3 regions of the Agrobacterium sp. SORGH_AS 787 genome follow, and region 3 is predicted to be linked to each of the others. Evidence: riboswitches for the same ligand, from Rfam matches in the RefSeq annotation. Region 3 holds a riboswitch; each other region holds the start of a gene.

Region 1 (10,781 bases), 150 kb from region 3:
GATATTCTCTGCAGCCTTTTCGACCAGCGAGACGATATCGCCCATGCCGAGAATGCGGTCTGCGATACGGCGTGGATGAAACTCATCCAGTTCGTTCATCCGCTCGCCGGTACCAATCAGCTTGATCGGCTTGCCGGTGACGGCACGCATGGAAAGCGCTGCGCCGCCACGACCATCGCCATCCATACGGGTCAGCACAAGGCCGGTAATGCCGACACGTTCATCGAAATTGCGCGCCAGATTGACGGCATCCTGACCGGTCAGGCTGTCGGCAACCAGCAGGATTTCGTGCGGATTGGCCTTTTTCTTGATGTCGGCCATTTCCAGCATCAACGGCTCGTCGATGTGGGTACGACCGGCGGTATCGAGGATCACGACATCATGGCCGCCAAGCTTGGCCGCCTGGACGGCGCGCGAGGCGATATCGGTCGGCGACTGGCCGGCAACGATCGGCAGCGTATCGATGCCGGTCTGCACGCCAAGCTGGCGCAGCTGCTCCTGGGCGGCGGGGCGGCGCGTGTCGAGAGATGCCATCAGCACCTTCTTCTTCTCGCGATCCGTCAGACGCTTGGCAATCTTGCCGGTGGTGGTCGTCTTACCCGAACCCTGCAGACCCACCATCATGATGACGACGGGTGCCGGCGCATGCAGATCGACCGAAACACCTTCCGAGCCCAGCATTTCAACAAGCTCGTCATGGACGATCTTGACGACCATCTGGCCGGGCTTGATGGACTTCAGGACAGAAGCGCCAACCGCCTTTTCGCGCACCTTTTCGGTGAAGGTACGAACGACTTCCAGCGCCACGTCCGCTTCCAGAAGCGCACGGCGAACCTCACGCAGCGCTGCGGAAACATCGGCTTCCGAAAGCGAGCCACGGCCGGTCAGTCCATTCAAAATGGAGCCAAGGCGGTCCTGGAGGTTTTCAAACATCTGTTCTTCCTTCTTCGTTTCGGTTTCCCGAAACGTCGGTGCTTTTGCTGGCAAAAACAAGACGCCCGGAAATGGGCAAAGCCAAAAAGCACCCGAGGGCGCGTCGCGCTGTCGGGTGTTGACCTCCGGGATCTCTTTATACCTTGACGGGTCCCGGTCGGTGGCTTGGAGTCTTGAAACTGCCAGCTGATCGGGCGGGATAAACAGGAAATGCGCGCCAAAGTCAAGGCAAGTCCGGTGTTTTGGCGAAAACGCCTTCAAACGGACGACATTGTAGACGCTTCTTCGACGAGTATGGCGCTTGTCGTTTATCTATCCTCTTCCTATAGCTTACATCATGAACCGTCGAAACTTCTTTCGCCTCTCCGCCATTGCTGGCCTGCTGCTCGGCAGCGGCGGCATTTTTGCCAGCCGCTCCTACGCCAGCGCTTATTACAACGGCCCCGCCTCCGATCATTTCGACGGCGTGAGATTCTTCAATCCCAACGGCGAACAGCCGAATGGTTTTGGCGACCTGATGAAATGGCGCTTCAACGGCCACAGAGCTGAGTGGCCGGAGAACTATCCAAGCCCCTATCCGACAGCCAAGCCAGAGGCCCGCGTCGAGGGCAATGATCTACGCGTCACCTTTGTTGGCCACGCCTCCTTCCTCATCCAGACGGCAGGGTTGAATATTCTGATCGATCCGGTCTGGTCGGAGCGCACAAGTCCGTTCAGCTTTATCGGGCCAAAGCGCGTCAACCCGCCCGGCATCCGCTTCGAGGACCTGCCGCCGATCGATCTCGTTCTGGTCACGCATAATCACTACGACCATCTTGATCTCGAAACGCTGCACAGGCTGCATGTCGAGCACAAGCCGCATTTCGTCACGCCGCTCGGCAATGACGCGATCATCCGCACCAAGGTGCAGGCGGCGAAGATTTCGGTCGGAGACTGGGGCGATGCGATTGCCGTCAGCCCCGACATCAAAGTCCATTTCGAACCCTGCCACCACTGGTCGGCACGCGGGTTGAACGACAGGCGCATGGCGCTCTGGGCCGCCTTCGTCATCGAGACGCCCGGCGGCAAGATCTACCATATCGGCGATACCGGCTTTCACAGCGGGCTGAACTACCACGCCGCCGCCAAGAAGCATGGCAGTTTCCGCCTCGCCAACCTGCCCTTCGGCGCCTACGAGCCGCGCTGGTTCATGAAGGGCCAGCATCAAAATCCGGCAGAAGCGGTGGAAGGCATGAAGATCTGCAACGCGGCTTACGCCTGCGGCCACCATTGGGGCACGGTGCAATTGACCGATGAGGCGATCGACGCGCCCATAATCGCGCTCGAAGCGGCGTTGAAAAACCAGAGTGTGACCAAAGACAGGTTCCGCCCGATGCGCCCGGGCGAAGTGTTCGACGTTCCCTCCGTCTGACGCAGGCGGGTAACTGAGAACGCTTCCCGACGAGACTTCACTTACTCTGAAATGATCTTGACCCGCTGACCCGGCTCGACCGAGGCCGTGGTGCTCAGCGCATTCAGCACGCGAAACAGTTCCAGCTTGCGATCCGTACCCATCATCCGCGCGGCAAGCGAGGCAACGGTTTCGCCGGGCTTGACGGTAACGACACGAACGCGAAGCGGCTTCAGCGCGGAAATTTCGGCAGGCGTCATCTTGCGGAAGCTGGAGCGCAGCAAGTTCGCAACCGTTTCCAACTGCGCGCTGCCTTTCGGCACAGCGGTGAGGAAACGGAATATCTGGTCGCCGACGCGAATGACGGTGACGTCGAAATCCCACTTGTCGGCGCTGGCGCGCGCCGTTGCCGCAGGCAGGCCGTTCACCTGAATTTCCCGCACCGTATCCGGTATCAAGCCGGCCACCCAGCCACTCGTCAGATAGTTGGGCAGGCTGGTCTGCTTGGGATCGGCCACGCCATCGAAGCGGATCGCCATATCGCCAGGGCCGGTTGCGAGAACCGCTTCCACCTTGTTGTCGATCTGGAAGCCTTCCGGCACATCGAAGCGAATGCCGAGATTGCCGTGCAGGAACGTATTGCCGCGGACATAGCCCTCCTGCGGGCTATCGCCATAAAGCAGGCCGTCGATGCCGGTGAGGAACCAGTCGCGGCCCTTGTCGCCCACCTGGCCTTCCTGGCCGAAGGCGCGGGCATGGCGCTTGGCAAGCTCGATGCGCTGCGGCGTATTGGGGTGGCTCGACAGGAAGTCGAGGCTCTGGTCGCTATCGGGATCGGCCGAGGTGAAGCGCGCATAGGCCGCCATGGAATCGAGGAAGCGCGGCGAAGCGTAAGGATCATAACCCGCCTCCCCCAGCATCCGCACGCCGATCACGTCCGCCTGCAATTCCTGCTGGCGCGAGAAGGCCGCAAGCCGAAGCTTGCCGCGTGCGAGCGCCTGCTTGCCGGCAAGATCGCTGGACAGCACCTCCGCCACGACGCGGCTGGCAATGACTTCCGCCTCTTCGCGGCGCTGGCGCTCGATGCCGTGATTGGCAGTCACGTGGCCCATCTCGTGCGACAGCACGGCGGCCACTTCAGAAGCGTCATTGGCAAGCGCAAGCAGGCCACGTGTGACATAGAGATAGCCGCCCGGCAGCGCGAAAGCGTTGATGGCTGGGGAGTTCAGAATGGTGATGCGATAGGATTGCTGCGGATTTTCCGACACCGCCGTCAGCGCCCCGGTGATGCGGGCCACCAGACGCTCGGTCTTCTCGTCGTGATATTCGCCGCCATAGCTTGCAACGATGCGCGGATGCTCACGCGCCCCCATCTGCGCGCGCGGATCGTTCTTCTGCACCTCTTCCACGGTCTGCGGGTTGTCGGAAGGCTTCAGCGTCGACTGATAGGCGGGACTGAACAGCGACTGGCATGAGGACAGCAACAATGCTGCGGCACCGAGAGCTACGATGCCCCGCCGCGATCCCGACCGTCTTTCCTCATTGTGACCGGAGCGGCCATTTACGGCCTTCACACGCGTCATCATACCGCCAGTCCGCTCCAAACGTTCCTGATCATCCGTTATATGCAGACCAGAATATCAGCTTAAACCCCACAGGCACCAGAATGCCTGAACATCCAAAACGATCCCAAAAACGATCTATGCTGCGGAAAGACCCTGACAAAAGACGTTCTCTATATATGTCTCAAATAGTTGAGCCTAATTGGCAAGTGCAAAAAATACGCACCTTCACTGTCTATTTGCAGGATTGACATTGCGCCGCGTCCAAATTGTGGCACGGCAACGCACTACTTCTGGAGGAAGGCGCCGACCTCGGGAATGTCTGTGGCGGAAAAGAAGGCCTCCGTCGTTCCCTGAAACAGGATCTTGCCATCCGACAGAAACACCACGGCATCGGCAAGACGGCGAATATCGTCCGGGTGATGGGTCACGAGAAGGACCGTGTTGCCGTTTTCCGATTGCAGGTCTTTCAACAGCCCCGCCATGCCGGCACGCAAGCCCGGATCGAGTGCTGCAAAGGGTTCGTCCAACAACATGACGGCCCGTTGGCGAACAAGTGCCCGCGCCAGCGCCGCACGCTGACGTTCGCCGCCGGACATGCTGGATGGCAGCCGCTTTTCAAAACCCGCAAGCCCCACGCGTTCCAGCGCTGACGCAATCTTGGCCTTGTCTTCGCTGGTCAAACGGAGCGATGGACTGATGCCGAGACCGATATTGGTGGCGATATCGAGATGGGCGAAGAGGTTGTTATCCTGAAAGATCAGCGAGATCGGGCGTTCGGCCGGATCGCGTCCACTGACATCCTCAAGCCCAATCAGCACGCGACCGCTCGCCGGCTTTTCAAAGCCCGCTACAAGGTTGAGAAGCGTCGACTTGCCCGACCCGGAAGGACCGACGACCGCCGTCACCTTCGCTTCCTCGAAGGACGTATCAAGGAAGAACGCCTGCTGTCCAAGCTGCAGCGATACCTGTTCCAGCGTGACGTTTACTCGATCGCTTTTCATGCTGCTATTTTCGCTCTCTCGGATTGGCGCGACACGCCGCCTGCCGCGAGGATGAGGCAAATAACGCCAAGGATGAAGGCATAACCCGCTGCATCATTGGTGCGGTAGCTGCCCATATTGCTATAGACCAGCCACGGCAAGGTGACGAAGCTTTCGGACCCGAAGAGAGCGACGGCCCCGAGATCACCGAGCGACAGCGCCATGGCGAAGGAAAAGGCCATGGCGAAGGTCCGCCACAGGACCGGGAGATCGATCAGGCGAAAGCGGGAAAAACCGCTAAGCCCTAGGCTGGCAACTAGTCTGCCGGTTCTCGCCTGATGTGTGGTGAATGCAGGTTCCAGAACACGCATGGCAAAGGGCAAGGCCACCAGCATGTTGATGAGCGCCACGAGAAATGGCGCGAAGACGGACACATCGCCGAAAGAACGCAACAGCAGGAACCAGCCACTGCCAAGCACCACGGGTGGCACCAGAAGCACCATCGAAGCGCCGCCACCCAGCATCGCCGAAAGAACCCTCGCGCCCCGCCCCGGCTCGCGGCGATCTGCAATCGCCTGGCGCGCCCGAATAAGCGCCACGGAAATAAGGACCGAGAGCGATGCCGAGAGAAGGGCAATCGACAGGCTGGTGATCGCCGCGCGTCGAAACACCTCGGCGCTCAAAAGACGCCCCAGATCGGCAGTCAGCCCGGAGACTGCGACCGCTATCAGCGGCGACCCGACCAGCAGCATCGCAAGAACAATGACAAGCCCATCCCAAAGACGCGCCAACGGGCGAGCGGCATCGAAACGACGAACCGTCTGGCTCTGCGTCTGACCCTCCGCTTCCGCACCCGGCAGAAACGAGAGCAGCACGAGAAGCAGGCCGGTCATCGCAATCTGCATTAGCGAGAGTGCTATGGCACGTGGCGGATCGAAATCGAAGCGCAGCGCCTGATAGATCGCCACTTCGATCGTGGTCGCAGCCGGACCGCCGCCGAGCAGCAGGACGAGCGTGAAGCTCGTGGCGCAGAGCATGAAGATCAGGCCCGCCACACCCGGCACCAGCCGCCGTACCACCGGCCATTCGATGAAGCGGAACGTGGAGAGGGAATTCATGCCGAGCACGGCACTCATGCGCCAATATTCGTCGGGCATTCTTTCCAGCCCCGCCAGGAAGAAACGCACGGCAAGCGGCAGGTTGAAGAAGACATGGGCAATGAGAATGCCGGAAAGGCCGTAAATGCTGAAAGGCTGTTCCACCCCGGCAGAGAGGAGTGCCGTATTGAGAAGCCCCTGCCTGCCCCAGATGGCGATCAGCCCGAGAGCACCAACGATCACCGGCAGACCCATGGGCACCGCCATCAGCCGGATGATCCAGATACGGCCGGGAAAATCTCTCTGTCTAGCGAGCGCCAAGGCGACCGGTAGACCGAGCGCGACCGAAAGAACGGTGGAGAGCGTCGCCTGCCATAGCGTGAAGCGAAGAATGCGCAGCGTGTAGGTATCGAAGAGGGCGCCCGACGCCGCCTGTGTATCGAAGGACAGAAGCGCTGCGACCGCAAGCCCGATGAAGAGCAACACGGCGGTGAAAGCCGCCGTGCCACTGATCAGGAACCATCTTCTGTCGCTGCGCGCAATCACGGGCGGGGTCCGCGTGATATTACTTCACACTCATCGCGGTCAGCCACTCATCGATCCAGGCCTTACGGTTCTTCGCCACCTCTTCCGGCGACATCAGGAAGGTCTTGGTCGGCTGGACCAGCTTGTTGAAGGCATCCGGCAGCGGCTGCGACGTAGCGGTGACCGGCATCATCCAGTTGTTTTCCGGAATGGCATCCTGGAAACCAGGGGTCAGGATGAAGGCAAGGAACTTTTTGCCCAGCTCCTTCTCCGGCGCGTTCTTCAACAGACCGGCGACTTCGATCTGAATGTAATGGCCTTCCTCGAAGCTTGCAGCCTGATAGCGCTCGCTGTGCTCGGACACCATGTGATAGGCGGGCGACGTGGTATAGGAGAGCACCATCGGCACTTCGCCCTTGGTGAAGAGGCCATAGGATTCCGACCAGCCGGGGGTCACCGTCAAAACGCGATCCTTGAGCTTTGCCCAGGCTTTCGGCGCCTTGTCGCCATAGACCGACTTGACCCAGAGCAGCAGGCCGAGGCCCGGCGTCGAGGTCCTTGGATCTTGAATGGCGATCTTCTGCGACGGGTCGCCCTCAACCAGTTCCTTCAGGCTCTTTGGCGGGTTCTTCAGCGTCTGGGTGTCATAGACGACGGCGAAGTGCCCGTAATCATAGGGAACGAAGACATCGTCCTTGAAGCCACCGGGAACCTTGGCCGCGGAGGCATCGATGCCCGATGCTTCGAAAAGCCCGGTGTCTTTAGCTTCGGCAATAAGATTGGTGTCGAGACCGACCACGACATCCGCCTTGGAGCCGGCACCTTCCAGCTTCAGGCGGTTGAGCAGCGCCACACCATCGGCGACGCCGACGAAATTGACGGTGCAATCGCAGGTCTTCTCGAACGCCGCCTTGACCTTGGGGCCTGGACCCCATTCGGAGACGAAGCTTTCATAGGTGTAGACGGTGAGAACCTTCTTGTCCTGCGCAGCACCAAGGCTCGGCAGGAGGAAGGATGCGGCGACGAGGCCGGACAGCAGAAAACGACGATACATCAGACACCTTCTCGAATGGGTTACGGGAATAGGCGTCTGGATGGAAGCCGTCTAATCCCTCCGCCGGTGTTAACCGGATCAGGTTCTTCGGGTTGGCTAAAGCCTCTCAGCCTCGTCTTTCCGACAAAGCACCCCGTTAGAGCGAGAAAAGATGTAATGACACAATCGGTTATTGGCAAGACGGCAAGCGCCTATGCTTGCTCCGTCATGTAAACCAGTTCCCATACATGGCCATCGGGATCCTGAAAGCTTGCGGCATACATGAAGCCATGATCCTGCACCGGTTTCCACTCGCGCCCACCGGAGGACAGCGCCGTCTTTAGCATGCTGTCGATCTCCTGACGGCTGGACGCCGAGAGACAGGTCAGCACTTCCGTGCTGCTCTTCGCATCGGCGATCTCGCCATTGATGAAATCGCGGAAGCGCTCTTCCTGAAGCAGCATGACGAAGATGTTCTTCTCGACGATCATGCACAGCGTTCGCTCATCCGAATATTCCGGATTGAAGCTGAAGCCGAGCGCGGTGAAGAAGGCTTTCGATATCTCGATATTCTTCACCGGCAAATTGACGAAGATCATACGCATGGGCTGGCTCCTCCCTGTTGGAGCAAAGCAAAGCCCATATTCACGCACCTGTCAAAGACGGCGCTAAAATGAAGCGTATTCCTTGACGGAAAGCGCCCTAGCCTTCCATCTCTTCGCGCAGCATCTCAAGCTCTAGCCACTCTTCTTCCATGGCCTCAAGCTTCTCACGCAGCTTCGCCATCTCGTCTGCCAGCTTGTTGAAGCCGCCGGGGTCCTTGGCGAAAAGTTGCGGATCGGCCATGCGCTCTTCGCGCTTGGCAATTTCGCCTTGAAGCTTTTCCATTTCCTTCGGCAGGTTTTCGAGCGCGAATTTCTGCTTGAAGGAAAGCTTGCCCCTGGCCTTGGCAGGCTCGGCACTGGTCGCGGCGCTTGCCGAGGCCTTGGCCTTTTCCTGCTTTTCCGAACGCTTCTTGTCTTCTGCCGCACCCTTGCGCTGCGCCATCATGTCGGAATAGCCGCCTGCATATTCAATCCAGCGTCCGTCCGGCGCATCCGGATTGGCAGGCGCGATCGTCGAGGTCACCGTACGATCGAGAAAGTCGCGATCGTGGCTGACGAGGATGACGGTGCCTGAGAAGCTTGCGACGATCTCCTGAAGCAGATCCAGGGTCTCGATGTCGAGATCGTTCGTCGGCTCATCGAGGATCAGTAGGTTGGTCGGTCTTGCCAGGATCCGCGCCAGAATGAGACGCGCGCGCTCACCACCGGACAGATTGCGAATCGGCGTACGGGCCTGTTCCGGCTGGAACAGGAAGTCCTTCATATAGCCGGTCACATGCTTCTGCTCGCCATTGACCAGCAGGCTTTCGCCACGACCATCGGTCAGGTAATGCGCCAGCGTATCGTTCGGATTGAGGTCCTCGCGCTTCTGGTCGAGTGTCGCGATTTCCAGATTGGTGCCGAGCTTCACCGTGCCGCTGTCGGGTGCCAACTCTCCGGTCAGCATCTTGAGAAGCGTGGTCTTGCCAGCACCATTTGGGCCAACAAGGCCGATGCAGTCGCCGCGATGCACGCGCAGCGAAAAAGGGGCGACGATGGTGCGATCGCCATAAGCCTTGGTGATGGCTTCCGCCTCGATGACCAGCTTGCCGGATTCGCGCGCTTCGACTGCGGTTGCCTGCACGGTGCCCTGCGGACCCTTATGTCCGCGATAGGCGGCGCGCATGTCGCGCAGCTCTCCCACGCGGCGCATGTTGCGCTTGCGGCGTGCCGTCACGCCATAACGCATCCAGTGCTCTTCGCGCTCGATGGCCTTGCCAAGCTTGTGCTGTTCCAGCTCTTCCTCTTCCAGCACCTTGTCGCGCCATTCCTCGAAATGGCCGAAGCCGCGATTGAGACGGCGCGACTGGCCGCGGTCGAGCCAGACGGTGGCGGTCGAGACCTTTTCGAGGAAACGACGGTCATGCGAAATGAGGACAAGCGCGCTTCGCGTCTGCTGCAATTCGCTTTCCAGCCATTCGATGGTCGGCAGGTCGAGATGGTTGGTCGGCTCGTCCAGCATGAGAATGTCCGGCTCCGGCGCCATGACCCGCGCCAAGGCCGCGCGACGCGCTTCACCGCCCGACAGGCTTGCTGGATTTTCCTGGCCGGTCAGACCGAGATGTTCGAGAATATAGCTGACGCGATAGGGATCGTCGCCTGGTCCAAGACCGGATTCGGCATAGGCCTGCACGGTGTCGTAAGCGCCGAAATCCGGCGCCTGCTCCAGATAACGGATCGTCGCGGAGGGATGACGAAAAACCTCGCCCGATTGCGCTTCGACCAGGCCGGCGGCGATCTTCATCAGCGTCGATTTGCCCGACCCGTTGCGGCCGACGAGGCAGATACGGTCGCCCGGCTCCACCTGTAAGTTGGCGCCATCCAGAAGGGGCGTCACGCCAAAGGTCAGCTTGATATCGTCGAGTTTCAGAATGGGGGGTGCCAAGGCATCAGGCTCCGGTTAGATCGTAAGGACGGGCAAGCACGATGGCCTTGCCGCTTTTGAGGCGAAGGCGAATGTCACCCTCAGCCACGTTGGACATAGTGCGCGACGAGCCGAAGGCAAGCGCAAAATCGTTGAGAGGGTAGCGGGCATTCTCGATGTCGAGGCCGGAAAGGACTGTAAAACCGGCGACGGAAAATAGCGAGCCGCGCGGCAAATCGAGCACGAGTTCACCTTCAAGCAACGGGAACGCTTCCTCGTTGCCGGAAGTCAGCGTTACCTTGAAGCCGCGCTCGGCCAGCGCTACAGCATAGAGCAGATGAAACTGCGCATGGTCGGATCGCTCGCCTGCAAGCGCGCCGACCAGCGTCAATCGTTTCGCACCCCGCGCCAAAGCCTCGGAAACGGCAATCTCGCCATCGGTCTCACCCTTGGCGGCGGGAAAAGGTTGCTGCGGCACATCTGGCCATTCGTCGACAAGCGCTGCATCGGCAGAGTCGAAATCACCCACCCAAAGCTCAGGCTTCAGACCAAGTGGCTTGGCATGTTTCATGCCGCTGTCTGCGGCAATCACACGCGATCCTGCAACCGCCTTGTGCAGGCGATCCGTCACGACAATATCGCCGCCCAGCAGAATGGTGAAATGATCCGATGTCATGCCCTGCCTTATCGCGAAACATCCCCTCAAGGAAAGGCGGAAACGCCCAGAAGGGCGGCGATATTGATTTTTCG
Region 2 (10,781 bases), on a different contig from region 3:
GTCGCAACTCGAACCCGATATGGACAACGCGCCAGAGGATCGCGCGCAGGCGATCCGCGATACCTTGCGGGATGCGATTGCCGATAGACGCCTGACGCCCGGCACAAAACTTTCCGAAGCGGAGGTTGGCGCCCTTTTCGATGTCAGCCGCACCGTTGTGCGGGCCGCCTTGCAGATGCTGGCCTTCGAAGGGCTGGTCAAGGCGGAACGAAACAGGGGGGCCTTTGTCTCCAATCCATCGCCAGATGAAGCACGCCAGGTCTTTGCCTCTCGTCGCCTGATAGAACAGGGCATCGTTGCCGCCGCGGTTGAACGGATCACGCCGGAAGGCATTGCCAGCTTGCGCGCGCATCTCAAAGAGGAGACGCGACACCAGCATGAGCGTGGGCCTTCTGCTCGCAGAGCGGAGATCAAGGCCTCCGGCGATTTTCATCTGCTGCTGGCATCGCTTGCGGGCAACGCTATTCTGGAAAAATTCATGGGCGAGCTCGTCGCCCGCTCTTCCCTCGTTATCGCGCTTTATGGCCGATCCGGCATTTCAAGCTGCGGCCACGGCGATCATTCCGCCATTCTCGATGCGCTGGAGGCCCGCGATGTCGAAAAGGCCAATCACCTGATGATGCATCACATCGATCACATCGAGGCTGATCTCGACCTTCGCGTGAAGGAAGGTCTGGCGCTGAAGGAAGCGCTGGCGCTGTAACAATAGCCGTGCGCGCAAGCGCCGCACGGCTATTGTTACATTATGCCGCGTAGCGGCTGATTGCGAGGTCGGCGGTTTCGATCTCCGGCTTGTTGCCAGAAACCAGATCCGCCAGGACACGCGCCGAGCCGCAGGCCATGGTCCAGCCAAGCGTTCCGTGTCCGGTGTTCAGGTAAAGGTTCGCATAGCGCGTCGCGCCAATCACCGGCGTGCCATCTGGCGTCATCGGGCGCAGTCCGCACCAGAATTTCGCCTGGGATTGATCACCCGCACCACCGAACAGGTCTTCCACCGAATGCCTCAAGGTCGCCTGACGCTTGGCGGGTAGATACTTGTTGAAGCCGGCAATTTCCGCCATGCCGCCCACGCGGATGCGGTCGCCAAGGCGAGTAATCGCCACCTTGTGCGCCTCATCCATGACCGTGGAGATCGGCGCCTTGGCGGCATCGACGATCGGCACAGTGATCGAATAGCCCTTTACCGGATAGACGGGCAGGTCGAGACCGAGATGCTTGAGGAAATGCGGCGTGTAACTGCCGAGTGCGCCGATAAAGACATCCGCTTCGACCAGGCCCTTGCTCGTCTCGACGGCCTTGACGCGGCTGCCTTCAACGATAGGGCGCATGATACCGGTGTCGTAGATGAATTTAACCCCTGCCTGCTCGGCCAGTTTCGCAAGCTCCGAGGTGAACATGAAGCAATCGCCCGTCTCATCGCCCGGTAGGCGAAGGCCACCGACGATTTTCTCGCGAGAGGAGGAAAGACCCGGCTCTGCTACAACGCAGGCGTCACGATCGAGGATTTCGTAAGGCACGCCGCCGGCTTTGAGAACCTCCACGTCCTTGCCGATGCCGTCGAACTGCTTCTGAGTGCGGAAGACTTCCAGCGTACCCTGCATGCGCTGATCATACTGAATGCCGGTCTCGTCACGAAGCGCCATCAGGCAGTCGCGGCTATATTCGGCCACGCGCACCATGCGGCTCTTATTGACGTTGTAGCGCGCGGCCGTGCAGTTGCTCAGCATCTGGATCATCCAGCGCCAGGCGGCAGGATCAGCGGTGGGGCGAATGATCAGAGGCGCGTGCTCCATGAAGAGCCACTTCAGCGCCTTCATCGGAATGCCGGGTGCGGCCCAGGGAGAAGAATAGCCGGGCGAGACTTCGCCGGCATTGGCAAAACTTGTTTCCAGCGCCGCTGCGGGCTGGCGGTCGATGACGGTGACGGAATGTCCGGCCTTGGCCAGATACCAGGCTGAGGTGACGCCAATGACGCCGGCTCCAAGAATGGTGATGTTCATGCTGGCCTCACAGGTTTCGAGCGATGGTGGAAGAGGCGGCGGCCTGCTTTTCCGGATAGAGGTAGGCGCGACGATAGCGCTGGCCGAGCCGCGTCAGGATTTCATAGGCGATCGTGCCCGCATCCTCGGCAATCGCCTCGAGGGTCTGGTGCGGGCCGATGATTTCGACGAGGCTGCCATGGGTCAGCGTGTCTTCGGGCAGGGCGGAAATATCGAGCGTGATGCTGTCCATCGACACGCGCCCGGCAATGGGAAGCCGAACGCCGTTGAAATAAGCGGCACCTCGGCTGCTCAGAGAGCGCGGCAGGCCATCCGCGTATCCCGCGGCAATCGTTGCCAGACGGGTTTCTGCGGTGGTGCGCAGCGAGGCGCCATAGCCGACGAAGCTTTCAGCAGGCACTGTACGGGTCTGAACCACGGCAACGCTTAAGCCGACGACCGGCTTCATCGGATTGGGAACGGTCGAGGCGGGCGCTCCGCCATAAAGCGCGATGCCCGGTCGCATCAGGGCATTGTGATAATCCGTGCCAAGAAAGATGCCGCCGGAATTGGCAAAGCAGACCGGCACGCCCGGAAATTGCTCGGTGGTCTTGCGCATGACGGCAAGCTGTAGCGCATTGGCCTGGTGATCAGGCTCGTCGGCACAGGCGAGATGGCTCATGATGCAGGCAAGATCGATGCCTTTGAGCATGGCCGGTGCCGCCAGCAGCGCTTCCACCTCGTAGGGCGCCAAGCCGAGCCGCGACATGCCGGTGTCGATTTGCAGTGCGGCAGGCAGAGTCTTGCCGAGAACGGATGCTTGCGCCGACCATTGGGCAATCTGCTCCAGCGAGTTGAGAACCGGAACGATATTCAGCGCAGAGCAGGAGGTTTCGTTGCCGGGCTGGAGACCATTGAGAACGAAGATTTTCGCATTGGGAGCGATGTGCAGGCGAAGAGACAACGCCTCATCGATATGAGCGACGAAGAAGTGCCGGCATCCCGCATCGTAAAGCACGGGAGCGACAATATCGGCACCGAGACCATAGGCATCTGCCTTCACCACGGCGCTCGTCACCGCCTGCGGCGCCTTGGCGGCGAGCTTGAGATAGTTGTCGCGAAGGGCTGCAAGATCGATGCTCAAATAGCCGCTTGCGCCACCTTGAGCTTTCTGCTGCTGGATGGTCATGTCCATTGTCGTTCCCTTTGTTTTTATCACAACAAGGTATTGCAATGATCCTTGAATTTAAGCAGTCTCAGTCGAATATTATTCGATAATATCTTCACTATCGCAATTTTATGCGATCATTCGGAATGAACTCATGTCTTCGCTCGACGCGACCGATCGCCATATCATCCGGCTGCTGCGGCTGAATGCCCGCATCAGCAATGCCAAGCTTGCTGCTGAAGTCGGGCTTTCGCCTTCCGCCTGTCTGCGCCGCGTGGATATTCTGGAGCGGGAAGGCGTTATTCGCGGCTACACGGCGATCACCGGAAGCGCCGCAGGCGGCGAGATGATCTCCGTCATCGTCCAGATCACGCTCGACCGGCAGACGGAGGATTTTCTCAATCGCTTCGAAAATGCCGTGCGGCGTTATCCGGAGGTACGAGAATGCTATCTCATGACCGGAGGCTCGGATTATTTTCTCCGCGTCGAGGTGGAAACGGCGGGCGACTTCGAGCGGGTGCACAAAGACATTCTCTCCAAGCTGCCGGGCGTGTCGCGCATCCATTCGAGCTTCGCCATCCGCAACGCGCTCGCCGCCCCCAAGCCTCGGGCGACGGAGCGCAAATCTTGATCGGGCAGGTCCGTCAGGGCGCCCACCAGCGGTAAAAATGGTGCACCGGCCCGTGCCCGTGCCCGACCTTCAGGTCGCGGCCCGCGGCCAGTGCACCCTGGAGATAATCTTTGGAAAGACCGACGGCATCCGTCAGCGGCAGGCCAAGCGCCAGATGGGCGGCGATTGCCGCCGCAAGCGTACAGCCGGTGCCATGGTCGTTCTTCGTCTCGATGCGCGGCATGGAAAATTCTTGAATCGTCTGACCGTCCACAAGAAGATCGACGCTCTCTGATCCGGTGCCGTGGCCGCCCTTGATCAGCACAGCCCTCGCACCGAGCGCCAAAATCATCTCCGCCTGTTTCAGCATCGCGGCACGCTCCGTGGCGATGCCGGTTCCCGTCAGCAACGCCGCCTCGGGTAGGTTCGGCGTGGCGAGCATTGCCTGCGGCAGCAATTCGCTTCGAAGAGTTTCGATTGCCTCTTCTTGAAGCAGCCTGTCGCCTGAGGTCGCCACCATCACCGGGTCAAGGACGACCGGTTGGGGCCGGCCGCGCAGTCTCTCGGCGATCGTTCGTATCGTGTCGGTGCGCGAGACCATGCCGATCTTGATCGCCTTGATATCGAGGTCGGAAAACACCGCATCCATCTGCGCAGCAATGATTGCCGCCGAGATATCTTCAACTGCGGTCACGCCCTTTGTGTTCTGTGCGGTGATGGCGGTAATGACGCTCGCACCATAGACGCCAAGCGCGGAGAATGTCTTGAGATCGGCCTGGATACCGGCCCCGCCGCCGCTATCGGAGCCAGCAATGGTCAAAGCAATCGCGGTCATGGGCGTACTCCCATCGCGTCATCCACAGCACTGCGAAACGCCTTAGCCGTCGCTGCGATATCGCCCGCACGAAACAAAGCGGAAATCACCGCTACCCCATCGGCACCGACCGTGATCACGTCTGGAACGCGCTCCAGCGTGATACCGGCAATAGCGCCAACGGGCAGGTCCGGGCGCTCGTTACGCAGATATGCCCTGAGTTGCTTCAGCCCCGCAAGCCCGACAGGCGTATCCGGATTGACCTTGGACGTGGTCTCGAACACGCCGCCAATGCAGGCATAATCGGCGGGTGCTTGCGCCACGCGCCGTGCGTCATCCATTGATTTCACCGTCAACCCGATGATCGCATCCGGGCCGAGAAGCCGTCTTGCCGTGTCGGCATCCATATCGTCTGCCCCGAGATGTACGCCATCTGCGCCGGTCGCCATGGCGACATCCAGCCGGTCGTTGATCACCAGCGGCACGCCCGTGTCTTTTAGCGCAGCGACCATGGCTTTTGCCTGGTCGATCATCTTGCGCGTGGAGGCGGTCTTGTCGCGATACTGGATGATCGTCGCACCATTCTTTGCGGCCAGAGCTGCAAGCTCGGGAAGTGTCGCGACATCTGTCAGAGAGGCGTCGACAATGGCATTCAGCCGGTAATCAATCTTCGTCATGTTCGATCCTCGCATGGGAGAGAATGTCTCCACTCTTCAGATTGAAGAGCGCGTCCAGAAAGGCGACCTCGAAGGATCCCGGTCCGCTGGCATGTCTGGCGGCGATCTCTGCCGAAACGCCGGTGACGGCCAGCGCCGATGCTGCTGCCAGCATCACATCCGGCTCGACAGCCATGAAGGCCGCGATGACGCCGCCGGAAAGGCAGCCGGTTCCTGTCACTTTCGCCATCAGGGCGTCACCGTTGACGATCCGAACCTTGCGATCGGCATCCCTCAAGCGATCGACGGCTCCCGTCTGAATGCGCAATGCGCCACCGACGTCCCCGATCACCGCCATTTCTGCTGCGTTCCCGCGCACGATCGAGGGGCGCAGGCGGCTCAATTCATGGGCGAAATCCAGCCGCGAAGGGGAGTAGTCGCAATGCACCGGATCGACGATCCAGGGCTTGCCCTGGTGATTGGCGATCGTGACGGCAATGCGGATGACCTTGCGGCGCGCTTCGTCCAGCGTTCCAAGATTGATGGTCACCGCATCGGTCTTTGTCACGAAGCTTTCGATTTCCTCTTCGGACGATGTCATGGAAGGGATGCCGCCGATTGCGGTAATGCCGTCGGCAGTGAATTTCTGCACCACCGTATTCATCAGGCAGTGGACACGCGGTCGCCGCTCGCGCACGAGGCCCAAAAGTTCTGCTGCTTTATTTGCGGTGGGAAAGCTTACCATGGGCCATTGATCTCCAGACACGCCATTTGCGAATCCGGGTAAGCATGGCGCATGGAAGAGAAAGCTCTGCCTGACGGCAACCGTTCCGTTCCTACGCCGGTATTAACCGGATCAGGTTCAAGGGTCCGGCTCACCGCCATCTCAGCATCGTTCGATGCTCCCCTCGGAATGCATGAAGCTAAAAGAGAAAAGCTCTGCCGTGTCAAGGTTCTTGAAATTCCGCTCGTCCTAACGGGCTTGCGTCAAATTCATAAGACGCCGTCTTGAACTTCGCAATTGTTGTCGCGTTGAACCAACTGGCATAATACTCTGCCATTCGTCGACAGCGTGGCATCAGCGGGATGTGAGACCTTGAATTGTGATTGCTTGGGCGGCCGTGAACATGTCTAACTGGTCTTGGACGTCGTTGCGTCAGAAATATCTGACTTTCCCGACTTTGTTGCGGTCGATCCCCGTTGGCGTCGTCGTCGCGGCCGGCATTCTTGCCACAAGCTGGACCCACGATCTGTTGAGCGACCACTACGACATGGTGGTGCATACCTATGAGGCAATCGACACGACCAAGGATGTTTTGATCGCGCTTGACGATGCCGAGACCGGGCAGAGAGGCTACCTCGTCAGTGGCGACAAGCGCTATCTCGCCCCTTATGAAAAGGCGATGGAGCGCCTTCATTTGCTTCAGAACGAGTTGATGACCCGGATTTCGGACAATTCCGGCCAGGTCGTGCGGGTCAAAACGCTGGACCAACTGATCGAGAAGAAGCTCGAAGAGCTGAAGCAATCGATATCGCTCTACGACGATGTCGGTGCGGATGCCGCCCGACAGAATGAGATCGGCTATATGGCTGTCGGCACGATGGATCGGATCCGAGAGATCATCGGCGAGATCACGGTTACAGAACACACCCTGCTGGACACACGCCACGCGGAAGTCGAGGCCGACGAGTTTCGCATTCGGGTGGTTGCGATCATTGTTGGCCTGGCATCTTTTCTAACACGCGCTGTTGTGGAGATGTATCTGGCGCGACGCTATAGAAGAACCTGATGGTCTATTCGCCCGCAATCCCTGGAATCTGATTGACGGTGATCATCTGGCGGATGGTGCGGTCTGCCACGCGCTCTGCGCGGGCCCGCGATTCCTGCTCGTCCTCTGGAAAAGCATAGGTCATGTAGGACAGCGATGTTTCAAGATCGTTGTTGTTATGGCCGAGGATGGCGGCGAAATAGCTGTTCTTCGTCACGTTGGCAGGCGCGAAGTTGCGATAGGCGATCTCGGCGTAGAGGTGGCGCAGGCCATAGGGCTTTGGCGGCTCTTCCTTCGGCCAGATGTCCTCGAATTTCGCCATCATCGCATCGCGCAGCGGCAGTCTTGCATCCGATGAGAAGTCGTCCACATTCATCCCGAACCATAGTTTGCCGTCGCTGCTGTCTCTCAAACGCCGATAGGCATCAAGCACGATTTTTGCCTGCTCCAGCACCGGAATTTCATAGGTGATGCCGTATTTGGTCCCTTCGCCCTGTTTCGTCTTCGCCTGGCCGTTGAACATCACGCTCCATTTGGAGACGCCATTGCCGTAAGGCGCTGGCGTGAACTCGGCCTGGGTGAAGACTTCGAAGGGGCGTCGCCCGGTGGTTCCGATCAGGCCGATGCCGATCGTCAAAGGGTCCTCGGAGTGAAGGAAGCGCCGGCATCGCCGCATCACCTCGGAATAATGTTCGAAGGTGATGAGTGAGCCGTGCTTGAGCGCAATCTTCGCCATCTTGGCCTTGCGGGCCTCGTCGTAAAGCTGCGGCGTGCCGGCGGCGATGCGCAGCATGGGGTGCTGCTCGCCAAATGCTTCGCGGATGGCGTTGCGATATTTGGTAATATAGGAAATGATCGTTGCCTGCGTTCTGCCGGTCATGGCGTCCATTTCCCGGTCCCACAGCGCCTGCATCTCTTCCTTGGTGCTGACCCCATTGATGGCGGAAATGAAGTCCGAAACGCGCAGCAGGAAGCGCGGCTTTCGTCCGGCCGTGTTGTGCTCCGCCCTTTCGATCTTCTCTACAATCGACATCGCGACCCCGCTTTGCGGGTAATCGCCACGCGCAATGTAGGTGTCGAGACGCTCGCGCAGCTTCTTCATGTTGCAGATGGCAAGCGGTGTGGTTTTTGGCCCGAACGCGTCTTTCAGCGCATAGCGGTACTTGACGATGTAGAGCTCAAGGGTTTTCGCGGTTCTGCCGTTCTCGAAGTGAAAACGGACCTCGTCGTCCCAAAGACGTCCGATCGCTTTCGTATCGAAGGTGCCATCGTCCTTGCGCGTTGTTTTGATCTTTTCGACGAACTCAGCGATGCGGTCGGCCAGGATAGGCGTTTTTGTTTTTCTTTTTTCGGCAACGGACATCGATTTCTCCTCAAGCTCTCTTGGGATAGAAAATATATGAATCTTGCGCAAGGGCTAACATAGGTGGAGGAGAGCCTGGACGTCCGAATTTAACCGAATGGCTGGACGGGCGAGTGGGCTGGCTGGGTGAACCAGTGCGGGCCGTCCGCAGCCATATAGATATGATCCTCAAGACGGATGCCGAACTTGTGCGGATAGACCAGCATGGGTTCGTTGGAGAAACACATGCCGGCGGCAAGCGGCTGCGTGTTCCCGCGCACGATATACGGGCCTTCGTGGATCTCCAGTCCAAGACCATGGCCCGCCCTATGTGGTAGTCCGGGAAGGGCGTAATCCGGCCCAAGTCCATGCCGTGCCATCACGGCGCGGGCTGCCGTATCGAGATCTTCACAAGGTGCGCCAAGCTGCGCGGCATCGAAAACTGCCTGTTGTGCTTCCCGTTCAATGGCCCAGGCGCGGGCGAAATCAGCGCTTGGCTCGTCCATCACGTAGGTGCGGGTCAGGTCGGAATGATAACCGTCGATCCGCGTTCCCGTATCGACCAGAATGACGTCGCCCGGCTGTAAGGTTTGTTCTCCGTCGGCGCCATGAGGCAGCGATGTCGCCTCACCAAAGGAGACGATGCAGAAGGAAGAGCCGCCCTCGCCGCCAAGCGCACGGTGCTGCTCGTCGATGAAGCGGACGACATCGGATGCGACTACGCCTGGCTTCATCATGGCATGAGCGCGCTTGTGCACTTCCAGCGTCAGGTTCATCGCGTAGTGAATAATGGCAATTTCGGCGCTGGACTTGAGAAGCCGGAGGCCGCGGATCACTGGGCCTCCGTCGACGAGACGATCAGGCCCGACCTTGGTGGCAAGGCTGTGATAGATGAAGAGCGGGAGTGCATCATCCAGCGCGATCAGGCCGGATGGACCGGCAAGGCTTGCGACACGTGCCGCAGGGCTTTCTTCTTCCTGCCAGATGTGAACCTCGCCCTCCAGATGCGGCAGTGTGTCGACGCGGCTCTTTTCGAAGCCCGGCACGATGTAATGGAGAGCATCAGGGGTGATAACGGCACCAAGCAGGCGCTCGCTCTGGTGCCATACCAGCCCGGTAAAATAGCGCAGGCTTTCAGTCGAGCCGAGAAGGACGGCGCTGAAGCCATGCTCGCGCATTTTCACCCGTAAGCGCTGAAGCCGCTCCTGTCGTTCGGTATCGGAAATGGCAGCGGGCTTGTTGGGAAATTGCATGTACACACACTTTGGTTGCCGTACCCACGGCGTGTCGCAATATCTCCGATATGCGCCACGTTTCGGGCCATTGTTCTTTAGCAACGTCGCTGACACAGGTCGTTCGACCCGTTTGCACGACACGCTGTCAGAATCAGTACAAAGCCTGCCGGCTGTATTCAAGATGTCGACAGCGACTGGAGCGGCGTTATTTTTGCAGTCGCTGCTTCAGCGAAGCAATGATCTTGCGCGTCAGCGCCTCATAGTCTTCATCGAAATGGTGGCCGCCTTCGATCCCAACGAGCTCCATCCCCTTGTCTTTCAGCGCAGGGCAGGCGCTTTCATCGTCATCCGTACCATAGACGCACTGGACGATTTTGGGGTTGATCTTGGCAAGATCGTTGACGGGATCTTCCGCGCCATCCGAGGAAACACCCAGCCAGCCGCCAACCGAAATCTCATAGGAGATTTCATGCGATAGCGATAGCAGGCTCATCTGCACCACACGAGACTTATCCTTCTCAGGCAGGGCATTGTAAGCTGCTGGCAGAACGTCTGCGCCGAAGGAATAGCCGACCAGCAGGACATTGTTGACCTTCCATTCCTTACGGTAGGTATCGATGATGCGCGCGAGATCGTTGGCCACATCCTGCGGCTTCTTCTCAGACCAGAAATAGCGCAGGGAATCGACGCCGACGGTTGGTATGCCGTCCTGTTGCAGGAAGCCGCCGACATCCTTGTCGAGATCGCGCCAGCCGCCATCACCCGAATAGATGATTGCCATCGTGTCCATGGTCGGCTTGGTTTCGAGAATGGTGAGCGGCAGGCCAAGCGGGCTATCGGAATTTGCGGCGGCATCGATCCGGTCCTGAAGAACCTGGGTCAGCGCCGTCGTCGCGTCGTCGGTGACATCCTTCACGTCGATGTCCGAATGATCTTTCAAAAGTGCATCGACATGGGCGCGGCCCTTCGGGTCGGCCTTGGGCGTGAAGAGAACGGTGACTGGCGCGGGAAGCGCACCATCTGTCAGGCCGTAGATCGTGCGATCGCCGTCCTTGTCTTTCGTTGCAGGCGTGCAGAGCACCTTCTTCAAAGGAATGCTCGCCATCGGATCAACTGCGACGGCCTCGCCAATGGTTGCCGCCGGGCTCTGGGCGATCATCGCCAGGACAAGCGCGCCGCCATCGCCTGTGCCGGCGATGATTGGAAGA
Region 3 (10,781 bases):
CCGGTGGCGAAAAGCAGCGGGTGGCGATTGGCCGGGCGCTCCTCTCCTCCCCCCGCATGCTGTTGATGGACGAGCCGCTGGCCGCCCTCGATGAGGCGCGCAAGGCCGAGATCATCCCCTATCTGGAACGGCTGCGCGACGAGACGATGATCCCCATCCTTTATGTCAGCCACTCGGTGAGTGAGGTTTCGCGCCTGGCAGACCAGGTGGTGGTGATGAAGGATGGCCGGATCGATGCCGCAGGCCCGGCCTCGGATATCCTCTCGCAGCCCGCCTTCAGCACCTATCTGGAGCGGCGTGAAGCGGGCAGCATTCTCTCCGGCACGGTGGAGGCCTTCGATGCCGCCCATCGGCTGGCGACGGTGCGTCTCGGCCAGACTGCGCTTCAGGTACCCGCGCAAAGCGCAGAGCCCGGCAAGGCGGTGCGCGTGCATATTCCGGCGCGAGACGTGATGCTGGCAACGGTGCGACCGGAGGGCTTGAGCGCGCTCAATATTCTCGAAGGCCGCATCACGGGCATCGCGCTGGCCGATGGCATGGCGCTGGTGCAGGTGGCGTGCCACGGCACCTTCATCCAATCGCGGCTAACAAGCCTTTCCATCGAGCGGCTGTCGCTCAAAGCCGGAAGCCCGGTCTTCGCCATCGTCAAATCGGCGGCACTTGATCCCTATTGAGACGGAGGGTCTAACGTCTTGCGATCGTCGGCTGCCCGGTTGGCGTCCAGCCAGTCGAGATCGGCCTGAAGCGCCTCGCGCATCCGCGCTTCCATGCCGCGAAAGCGCAGCAGAAGCTCTTCGCCAAAAGGCGTCAGCCCCGCACCGCCACCCTGCTTGCCGCCGCGCTGCGATTCGATCACCGGCTCTGTGAACATGTGGTTCAGCGCATCCACCAGCAGCCAGGCACGGCGGTAGGACATGTCCATGGCGCGTCCGGCCGCAGAGATGGAGCCGGTGGCAACAATATGCTCCATCAGCTCGATCTTACCGCGCCCCAGCCGCTCGCCCGGTGGAAAATCCACCCGCAGCACGGGCTTGAGAGGCGGGCGCGATGGCGTGTCGCTCATGGCTGCACGGCTCCGAAGCGATCCCGCCAGGACGGCTGCGCGCCCTCATCGGGAAGCGCGGTCGCCTCGAACACGCCGCGGGCAATGGCACGCGCCATGACAAGCGTAGCAAGATGGCAGAGTTCGGCAAAATCGCTCGGCTGCGAGAGCGGGCGTCTGCCCGTCGCGGCGGCAAACATCGTGTCGCCATCGCCGGAAAGATGCGAGGGCAGCACGGCGCGGGCAAGCCCATCATGCGCCAGGATCGAAAGCCGGTGCGCCTGCGCCTTGGTCAGCACCGCATCCGTCACCACCGCGCCAATGGTGGTGGCAATCGGCCTCATACCCTTAAAGCGCAACGCCGTATCGGACTCGGTAAACTGCGCTGGTAAGCCAAGCCCGCCAAACTCACTTTGACGCTCAAACGGGGCCGCCCAGAAGTGGCGCGTCGTACCCACCGTTACCGTGCCCATAGCGTTGACGGCGACGATGGCTGCGATGGTAATGCCGGATGATGTTTTGGCGCTGGCGGAGCCAAGCCCACCCTTCACCGTTGCCGTAGAGGCGCCGGTTCCAGCACCCACGGTGCCGAGCGCAAAGGGTTCGTTCGAGGCGGCCTTGAACGCCTCATACCCCATATCGCGGTAGGGCGAATGCAGCCCCCAATCCTTATTGCCGCCATTCAAAAGATCCATCAGGATCGCCTGCGGCACGATCGGCACGCGGGTGTTGCCCACCGGAAAGCCGCGCCCGACCTGCCGCAACCCCGCCTGCACCCCACCTGCCGCATCGAGCCCAAAGGCCGATCCGCCGGAAAGCACGAAGGCATCCACCGCCTCCACCGTCATCGATGGATCGAGAAGCGCCGTATCGCGCCCACCCGGCGCACCACCTAGAACCGAGCCGGAGGCAATCGCCGGTTCATCGAAGACGATGGCCGTCACGCCGGAGCCAAGCGCCAGATCGGTGGCATGGCCCACCGCAACACCGTCAATATCGGTCAGCAGATTATGCAAGGGCGGCATTCCTTCTGTTGTCATGCCGGTATCCCGCTGTGGGGGTGTGTTGTCAATGTGGGCTTAGGGTGTCGTGGTACGACGTGAACTCCGAGTTGCCTTTGGGGGAATGGCCTCTCCGTCACCACACTTCGGCTCTTTCGGTAACACACCGAGACGGACCGCACCCCCCTCTGTCCTGCCGGACATCTCCCCCTCAAGGGGGGAGATCGAACTGTTGCACCGTCTCGCCCCAAACTCCGGTGAGATAGGACATGCGAAGGGCTGCGCTTGCCGATCTCCCCCCTTGAGGGGGAGATGCCCGGCAGGGCAGAGGGGGGTATGCGGCAGATCCAAACCAGAACTTTAAACCCGACAGCAGTGGATCAAGTTCGGGAGGACGAAGGATGCACTCACCTTAAAAATAGCCTCACGAAAACACAGCCGTCCCAATCACCGGCGTCGACGGCACCGCCATATCACGCGGCTCCAGCATGCCGGAGAGAAAGGCCTCGCGCCCCGCCGTCACGGCTTTCGCAAAGGCACCCGCCATGATCACCGGGTTACCTGCACCGGCCACCGCCGTGTTCAGCAGCACCGCGTCATAGCCAAGCTCCATCACCGTTGCCGCATGCGATGGGCGGCCCAGCCCTGCATCGACGATCATCGGCACATCGGGAAAATGCGCCCGCATGGATTTGAGCGCGGTAAGGTTCAGCGGCCCCATGGCGCTGCCGATCGGCGCGCACCAGGGCATCAGCACCTTGCAACCCGCGTCGATCAGTCTTTCCGCCACCACTAGATCGTCGGTGGTATAGGGAAACACCTCGAACCCATCGTCTGAGAGCATGCGGGCCGCTTCCACCAGCGCGAAGACATCCGGCTGGAGTGTGTCGTGATGGCCGATCACCTCCAGCTTGATCCAGTTGGTCTTGAAAACCTCCCGCGCCATCTTGGCCGTCAGCACCGCTTCCTTGGCGGTGTGGCAGCCCGCCGTGTTGGGCAGGATGAGGCGGTCGAGTTCGCGGATCAGCTCGAAGAACTGCCCGCCCTTTTTGCCGCCTGCCGTTTCACGCCGAAGCGAAATGGTGAGGATATCGGTTCTGCTGGCGCGAATGGCATCCGCCAGAACGGCAGGCGACGGATAGCGGGCCGTGCCGAGCAGTAGCCTTGAGCTGACATCGCGATCATACAATCGAAACATGGTTCATCCTCCCTGCATGGGCGAAAGGATTTCGATCCGGTCGGAATCCTTTAAATGGAATTGCGGGCGATCCTCCACATGAACGAGATCGCCATTCACCGCCGTTGCCAGCCAGTCGCCCTCGAAATCGAGCGCGAAAAGAAGTTCTGACAGCGTGGCGGCGGAAAGATCATGCACTTCGCCGTTGACGTGGATCCGCATGGGATACCTCCTCTTGCTGAAGAAAATCGGCGGCCTGCCGCGCCATGGCAGGAGAGAGCAGAAAGCCGTGCCGGTACGCACCATTGATGAAGAGCGTTTTGCCCTCTTTCACAATGCGCGGAAGATTGTCGGGGAAGGCGGGCCGGATGCCGGTGCCGCTTTCGATGATTTGCGCTTCGCCGAAAGACGGGTGCAGCGCATAAGCGGCGTTCAGGAGCTCCATCATCGAGCGGGCGGAAATCGGCCCCGCCTCCTCCGTCTCGATCATCGTCGCCCCCACCATGAAGCGCCCCGGCTCACGCGGGACGATGTAGAGCGGGATGCGCGGATGGAGGAGCCGCACCGGGCGCGACAGCGAAACCTCGCCGGTCGCGAGATAGAGCATTTCGCCGCGCACGCCCCGAAGTCCCGAGAGCGAGCCCACCCGCGTATGGCCGGTACAATCGACGATGCGGTCGAAGCCGCCTTCATCGATTGCCTCACCACCCAGATGGAAGACCACGCCGCTTTCCAGCAAACGCCGATGCAGCGCCACCATCGCCAGCCGCGGATCGAGATGGCCTTCGCCCTCGAAGAACAGCCCATGGCGGAAGCGCCCGACAAGGTCCGGCTCCAGCCCCGCGATCTCCTCCTCATTCACCACGCGGTAGCCGCTGGTGCGGGAGGCAAAGCGCGAGAGTTCCGCTTTGTCCCGTGCGTGTGCGACTACCAGCGTACCGTGGCGTGTGACGAGGCCGGGCGTGGCCTCCTCCCACCAGTCGAGCGCCGACTGTCCGAGGTCGAGCACCGCCTGTTCGGCGCTCTCCCTTTCGCACCAGGGCGCCAGCATACCGCCGGCAAACCAGGATGCGCCGCGACCGATCTGAGGGGCGGTGTCGAACACCGCCACTGCAAGACCGCGCCGCGTCAGCTCAAGGGCAGCCGTCAGACCGGCAACGCCTGCCCCTTTGATGAGAATGCGCATCTCATTCACCGGGAACCGGCTGTTCCAGCGGCATATAGAGATCGCCACCCTGGCGGAATTTCTCCGCCATTGCCTCCAGCCCCTCCTTCTGGGCTTCGGCGCGAATATCGTGGGAAATGCGCATGGAGCAGAATTTCGGCCCGCACATGGAGCAGAAATGCGCAACCTTGTGCGCTTCCTTCGGCAGCGTCTCGTCGTGATAGGAGCGCGCCGTTTCCGGATCGAGCGACAGGTTGAACTGATCCTCCCAGCGGAATTCGAAGCGTGCGCGAGATAGGGCGTCGTCGCGCAGCTGCGCCGCCGGATGCCCCTTGGCGAGATCGGCGGCATGCGCCGCGATCTTGTAGGTGATGACACCGACCTTCACGTCGTTTCGATCCGGCAGGCCCAGATGCTCCTTCGGCGTGACATAGCAGAGCATCGCCGTGCCGAACCAGCCGATCATCGCCGCACCGATGCCCGACGTGATGTGGTCGTAACCCGGTGCGATATCAGTCGTCAGCGGTCCAAGCGTGTAGAAGGGTGCCTCGCCGCAGGTCTTCAACTGCTTGTCCATATTCTCCTTGATCTTGTGCATCGGAACATGGCCGGGGCCTTCGATCATCACCTGGCAATCCTTCGCCCAGGCGATCTGCGTCAACTCGCCAAGCGTCTCCAGCTCGGCAAATTGCGCGGCATCGTTGGCGTCGGCAATCGAGCCCGGACGCAGGCCGTCCCCCAGCGAGAACGACACGTCGTATGCGCGACAAATGTCGCAGATCTCGTCAAAATGCTCGTAGAGGAAGCTTTCCTTGTGGTGATGCAGACACCACTTGGCCATGATCGACCCGCCGCGCGAGACGATGCCGGTAACGCGATTGACGGTCAGCGGAATGTAATGCAGCCTGACCCCGGCATGGATGGTGAAATAATCCACGCCCTGCTCGGCCTGCTCGATCAGCGTGTCGCGGAACACCTCCCAGGTCAGATCCTCGGCAATGCCGTTGACCTTCTCCAGCGCCTGATAGAGCGGCACCGTGCCGATCGGGACCGGCGAATTGCGGATGATCCATTCGCGGATATTGTGGATGTTGCGCCCAGTGGAAAGGTCCATCACCGTATCCGCACCCCAGCGCGTGGCCCAGACCATCTTCTCCACCTCTTCCGCCATGGAGGAGGTGACGGCGGAATTGCCGATATTGGCGTTGATCTTCACCAGGAAATTCCGCCCGATGATCATCGGCTCGGCTTCCGGATGGTTGATGTTGGAGGGGATGATGGCGCGCCCGGCCGCCACTTCCTGGCGAACGAATTCCGGCGTCACATGATCTGGAATATGCGCGCCGAAGCTTTCGCCATCGCGCACAAGCTTGTCCTGCGCCGCCTCGCGTCCGAGATTTTCGCGGATGGCGATATACTCCATCTCCGGCGTGATGATGCCCGCCCGCGCATAGGCCAGCTGGGTGACGGCCTTTCCATCCCTGGCCCGCAGCGGCTGGTTGCGCACCGGAAATTCCGGCGTCAGTCGCTCGCCGGTGGCAAAGCCATTGTCTTCCGGCTTCACATGCCGGCCCTCATAGGCTTCGACATCGCCACGCGCCAGAACCCATTCCTGGCGATGGCGCGGCAAACCGGCATCGATGTTTACCAGATGCGAGGGATCCGTATAGGGACCGGAGGAATCATAGACGGTCACCGGCGGTTCACCGGCGGTGGGATGGACCGCAATTTCGCGCATCGGCACGCGGATATGCGGGTGGAGAATGCCGGGCTTGTGCACCTTGGTGGAAGCGGGCAACGGACCTGTGGTGACGGTGGGGGTGAGGTTTTTAGCGGCAATGTTCATCGTGAGGCTCCAAAGCAAAACAGTGGAGACCCAGTTCGAGCATGAAGACGAAAAGCGCGGGATAGAAATGATGACGGTTCCCCGGCGTGAAGCCGGTTCTGCCAGAATGCCCGCGTTTGCACCGTCCCTACGCCAGTATGAACTGGATCAGGTTCAACGGGTCACTGCGCGCTCTAGCAGTATCTCAGCCCCTTGCCGGGACCCCCCTGGTGAATGGCGCAATCAAAAACCTCATGGGGCCGATTGTCAAGCTGGCTGTCGGTTGCGCTGAAACTGAATAGCGCACCAAGCAATGTCACCGGAAATTAACCCCACCATTTATAACAATGTTATGTTTTTAAATGTAACTCAGAAGTTATGCGATAATGACTCCAGTTAAAGGGAGATACTTGAGATGAATTCTACTATCCGTGACGTATTGGCAAAATTCGGCCAGCTTCCCGTTTCCGTCGACACGATTGCCGATGACGCCGATCTTTATGCGGTAGGACTGTCCTCCTTTGCCTCGGTGCAGCTGATGCTCGGACTGGAAGAAGCTTTCGACATCGAGTTTCCCGACAGCATGCTGAACCGCAAATCCTTTGCCAGCATTGCCGCCATCGAAACCACGGTCAAAGCCATTCTCGACGGGAAAGAGGCTGCCTGATGAACCTCGCCGTCGCGCCTCACCGTGAAGCACTGAGCGCCCGGGCGGCGCGCGTGGCGGCGATTGCCGCAAAACATGCCGATGCGGTGGATACCGAAGGCCGCTTCCCGAGAGAGGCCGTCGACGCGCTTCGCCAGGAAAAGCTGCTCGGCATTCAGGTGCCGGTTCACATGGGCGGCGAAGGTGCCACCATGCTGGAGCTTGCCGATATCTGTTCCATTCTGGGACAGTCCTGTTCGGCCACGGCCATGATCTACGCCATGCACCACATCAAGGCTTCAAGCCTTGTGGAACACGGCGAAGACAGCCAATGGCACAGCGCCTTCATGCGCCGCCTTGCCTCCGAACAATTGCTGCTCGCCTCCGCCACCACCGAAGGCGGCATTGGCGGCAATCTTCGCAATTCCATCTGCGCCATCGAAGTGGATGGTGGCACCTGCCGCCTGGAAAAAGACGCGACCGTTATTTCCTATGGCAGCGAAGCCGACGCCATTCTCATCACCTCGCGTTCCCACAAGGATGCCGCTCCCTCCGATCAGGTGATGACGGTGTTTTTGAAGCACCAATACAGCCTTGAGCGCACCCATGTCTGGGATACGCTCGGCATGCGCGGCACCCGCTCCGACGGTTTCCTGTTCAAGGGCGAGGCTCCGGCCGAACAGATCTTTCCCAAGCCCTTTGCCGAGATCGCGGCCCAATCCATGCTCGCCACATCGCATCTTCTGTGGAGCGGCGTCTGGTATGGCATCGCGTCGGATGCGGTGGCACGGGCGCAAAGCTTCGTGCGCGCCGCCGCCCGCAAATCCCCAGGCTCTGCGCCGCCCGGTGCGCTGCGTCTTGCCGAAGTGTCGAACAAACTGCAGATCGTCAAATCCAACGTGATTGCCGGCATCAAGGCCTATGAGGAAACGAGAGCCGACCCGGACAAGCTGATGTCGATGGGCTTTGCCGTTGCCATGAACAACGTCAAGATCTGCTCGTCCGAGACCATTCTCGAAATCATCGACCATGCCATGCTGATCTGCGGCATCATGGGCTACAAGAACGGCACGCCCTATAGCCTTGGTCGTCATCTGCGTGACGCACATTCCGCCCGGCTGATGATCTCCAACGACAGAATTTTGAGCAATTCCGCCAATCTCCTGCTGGTTCAAAAGCAGGATACCAGCCTTTTGAGGTAGGACCATGGACGCACAAACATCTTTCCTCGACAGGCTCTTCGACAAGGGTTTGCTCATCGATACCGGCGTGGACGGTCTCTATGGCCGTAGCGGCCAGTTCGAGGACGTCATCACCGGTCTCGAAAGACTTGTCAGCAAGGTGGGCGGCGGCGACAAGGCCGAAGCGATCCGCTTTCCGCCCGGCATCAACCGCGCTTACTTCGAAAAGAGCGGTTATATGAAGAGCTTCCCGCAGCTTGCCGGCACCGTCCATTCCTTCTGTGGCTGCGAGCTTGACCACATCAAATTGCTGAAGTGCATGGATGAGGGCGGCGATGACTGGGCGAAAGACCAGAAGATCACCGATATCGTGCTGACCCCTGCCGCCTGCTATCCGCTCTACCCGACCATTGCCAAGCGCGGCAATTTGCCCGATGGCGGCGGTCTTTACGATATTCAGTCCTACTGCTTCCGTCACGAGCCTTCCAAGGACCCGGCGCGTCAGCAGCTCTTCCGCATGCGCGAATATGTGCGCATGGGCACGGAAAGCGATGTCACCGATTTCCGCCAGCTGTGGATGGATCGCGGCGTGGCAATGATGGAAGGCATCGGCCTCGACGTGAAACTCGATATCGCCAACGATCCCTTCTTCGGCCGTGCGGGCCGGATGCTGGCCAACAATCAGCGCGACCAGAACCTGAAGTTCGAGCTGCTGATCCCCGTTACCTCGTCCACCAACCTGACCGCCTGCATGAGCTTCAACTACCACCAGGACGCTTTCGGTGCGAAATGGGGTCTCAATCTCGCGGACGGTTCCGTGGCCCACACCGCCTGCGTCGGCTTCGGCCTGGAACGTCTGGCGCTTGCACTCCTTGCCAAGCATGGTCTTGATGTCGATCAATGGCCGCAGTCGGTTCGCGATACGCTATGGAACTGAGGCCTAAGAGGTACGCATGACGGCAATTTTTCCGGCCTTGAGCCCTGAGAGCCATGTCCCTCACCTGCTCCACGCATCCGACAGGATGTGGCCGGAAACCAATTGCTTTGTCGATTTGTGGATCGAACTTGTGGCTGCCTGCGGCCTCCCGCCGGAAGCCATGTTCGGATTTACCCTGACGCAGGACTTTGAAGGCGACCACTTTACCTTCTTCAAGATGCCGCTCGAGGATCTCGAGGCGCTCTACGGCATCCGCTCGACAGAGCTTGCGATCTTCGACAATGTCGAAACCCATATCGAAACGCAGCTGAATCGTGCCCGGATTTCCCTGATCGAGGTGGACAGCTTCTACCTGCCGGACACGCATGGGGTCGGCTACCGCAACGATCATGGCAAGACGACGATTGCCATCAACCGCATCGACCGCGCCAATCTCAAGCTCGATTATTTCCACAATGCCGGCTACTTCGCGCTGGAAGGCGAGGACTATGCGGGCGTGTTCCAGCACCACTTGAAAGAAGGCGAACCGCCCTTCCTGCCCTATGCGGAGTTCGCCAAATTCCCGGAAAAGCCGGTCCCCGAAGAGCGCCGCTGCGCAGTTGCAGAGCGCCTGCTGGTGCAGCATTTTTCCAGACGACCGGCGGACAATCCCATCCGGGCCTTCTCGCAGGTTTTTCCGGCACAGGTCGAAAAGGTTGCCAACCGCCCCTTCGGCTTCTTTCACAAATACGCCTTCAACACGCTGCGCCAGCTCGGCGCCAATTTCGAGCTTGCGGCCAGCCACCTGCAATGGCTCGCGGGACCACAGGCTTTCGATGACGCAGCGGCAGAGGCGCTGAAGATCGCCGAAGTGGCAAAGACGGTGCAGTTCCAGCTGGCTCGCGCCGTGGCGCGGCGTAAATTCGAGCCGCTTGCGACTGCGCTCGATCCCGCGGCTGACGCCTGGGACGCGCTGATGACGAAGCTTTCCGCCCATCTCGACGACGCCAGCGAGGCCGCGTGAGCGCGAGCCTTCGAAATGACGCCCTCCCCGGTCAGTGGCTGAGGGAGGGTTGGACGCTGACATTGACGCAAGCCGGCGCCTGCGAGCGCCCATCCGGCATTCCGGCTGATGCGGAACGCTTCGATGCACCCGTTCCCGGCACGGTGGCCGAAGCTCTGGAGAAGGCTGGCCGGTTCGACCGCTTCGATCCGAAGCCCCTCAACCATCTCGACGCCTGGTATCGGCTGCGGCTTGAAACCGAAAAACCGCAGACGGCGACGCTGCATTTCGATGGGCTTGCCACCATCGCCGATCTCTATCTGAACGACGAGCTTATCGCGCACTCGACAAGCATGTTCGAAGCGCTGGAGGTTGCCGTCACGCTTTCCGGCACGGACGAGTTGGCGATCTGCTTTCGTGCGCTCAAACCGCATCTGGAAAAGACCGGTCCCCGCGCCCGCTGGCGTCCGCAAATGATGTCGACGCAAGGCCTTCGGCTGGTCCGCACGACGGCGCTCGGTTATATGCCGGGCTGGTGCCCGGAGATCCACGCAGCAGGGCCATGGCGGTCGATCCGGCTGGTGCGCGATGGCAACGCGGATTTCGACCTCACTGCCTTCACTAACGAGTTGACGGAAGACGGCACCGGCATCATTCGCGTGACTGTCGAAGCGGCTGCGTCGTCTACCCTCGAAATCGGCTGCGGCGCTCGCTGGCAAAAGCTTGCGCCGGTCTCCGACGGAACCTTCTCCGGCGAACTACGCCTTCCGGCCATAGAGCCCTGGTGGCCCGCCACCCATGGCACGCCCACGCTGCACGAGGTTT

Evidence for each region. Region 3 has a riboswitch for thiamine pyrophosphate ahead of thiC (phosphomethylpyrimidine synthase ThiC). Riboswitches for the same ligand answer to the same signal wherever they lie in the genome.
Region 1: another riboswitch for thiamine pyrophosphate. It lies ahead of thiB (thiamine ABC transporter substrate binding subunit); the one in region 3 lies ahead of thiC (phosphomethylpyrimidine synthase ThiC).
Region 2: another riboswitch for thiamine pyrophosphate. It lies ahead of QE435_RS05200 (hydroxyethylthiazole kinase); the one in region 3 lies ahead of thiC (phosphomethylpyrimidine synthase ThiC).

Annotation. Positions count from the first base shown of each region.
Region 1 covers NZ_JAUTBG010000002.1:784,655-795,435, forward strand. Annotated here, with positions in the region: gene ffh (signal recognition particle protein) at 1-933, opposite strand, end outside; gene QE435_RS13185 (MBL fold metallo-hydrolase) at 1,271-2,344, shown strand; gene QE435_RS13190 (M48 family metalloprotease) at 2,386-3,909, opposite strand; gene QE435_RS13195 (ATP-binding cassette domain-containing protein) at 4,173-4,889, opposite strand; gene thiP (thiamine/thiamine pyrophosphate ABC transporter permease ThiP) at 4,886-6,511, opposite strand; gene thiB (thiamine ABC transporter substrate binding subunit) at 6,531-7,544, opposite strand; TPP riboswitch at 7,583-7,690, opposite strand; gene QE435_RS13210 (VOC family protein) at 7,736-8,128, opposite strand; gene QE435_RS13215 (ABC-F family ATP-binding cassette domain-containing protein) at 8,226-10,052, opposite strand; gene QE435_RS13220 (thiamine diphosphokinase) at 10,057-10,707, opposite strand.
Region 2 covers NZ_JAUTBG010000001.1:1,176,611-1,187,391, forward strand. Annotated here, with positions in the region: gene QE435_RS05170 (GntR family transcriptional regulator) at 1-703, shown strand, start outside; gene QE435_RS05175 (D-amino acid dehydrogenase) at 744-2,000, opposite strand; gene alr (alanine racemase) at 2,008-3,174, opposite strand; gene QE435_RS05185 (Lrp/AsnC family transcriptional regulator) at 3,302-3,778, shown strand; gene thiD (bifunctional hydroxymethylpyrimidine kinase/phosphomethylpyrimidine kinase) at 3,792-4,592, opposite strand; gene thiE (thiamine phosphate synthase) at 4,589-5,248, opposite strand; gene QE435_RS05200 (hydroxyethylthiazole kinase) at 5,235-5,972, opposite strand; TPP riboswitch at 6,044-6,146, opposite strand; gene QE435_RS05205 (CHASE3 domain-containing protein) at 6,355-7,017, shown strand; gene QE435_RS05210 (telomere resolvase) at 7,022-8,359, opposite strand; gene QE435_RS05215 (Xaa-Pro peptidase family protein) at 8,449-9,591, opposite strand; gene QE435_RS05220 (AcvB/VirJ family lysyl-phosphatidylglycerol hydrolase) at 9,779-10,781, opposite strand, start outside.
Region 3 covers NZ_JAUTBG010000002.1:636,685-647,465, forward strand. Annotated here, with positions in the region: gene modC (molybdenum ABC transporter ATP-binding protein) at 1-674, shown strand, start outside; gene QE435_RS12525 (winged helix-turn-helix domain-containing protein) at 668-1,063, opposite strand; gene QE435_RS12530 (P1 family peptidase) at 1,060-2,067, opposite strand; gene QE435_RS12535 (thiazole synthase) at 2,468-3,241, opposite strand; gene thiS (sulfur carrier protein ThiS) at 3,245-3,442, opposite strand; gene thiO (glycine oxidase ThiO) at 3,411-4,406, opposite strand; gene thiC (phosphomethylpyrimidine synthase ThiC) at 4,408-6,231, opposite strand; TPP riboswitch at 6,338-6,449, opposite strand; gene QE435_RS12555 (acyl carrier protein) at 6,626-6,877, shown strand; gene QE435_RS12560 (acyl-CoA dehydrogenase family protein) at 6,877-8,058, shown strand; gene QE435_RS12565 (amino acid--[acyl-carrier-protein] ligase) at 8,063-8,974, shown strand; gene QE435_RS12570 (DUF1839 family protein) at 8,991-9,977, shown strand; gene QE435_RS12575 (glycoside hydrolase family 2 protein) at 9,974-10,781, shown strand, end outside.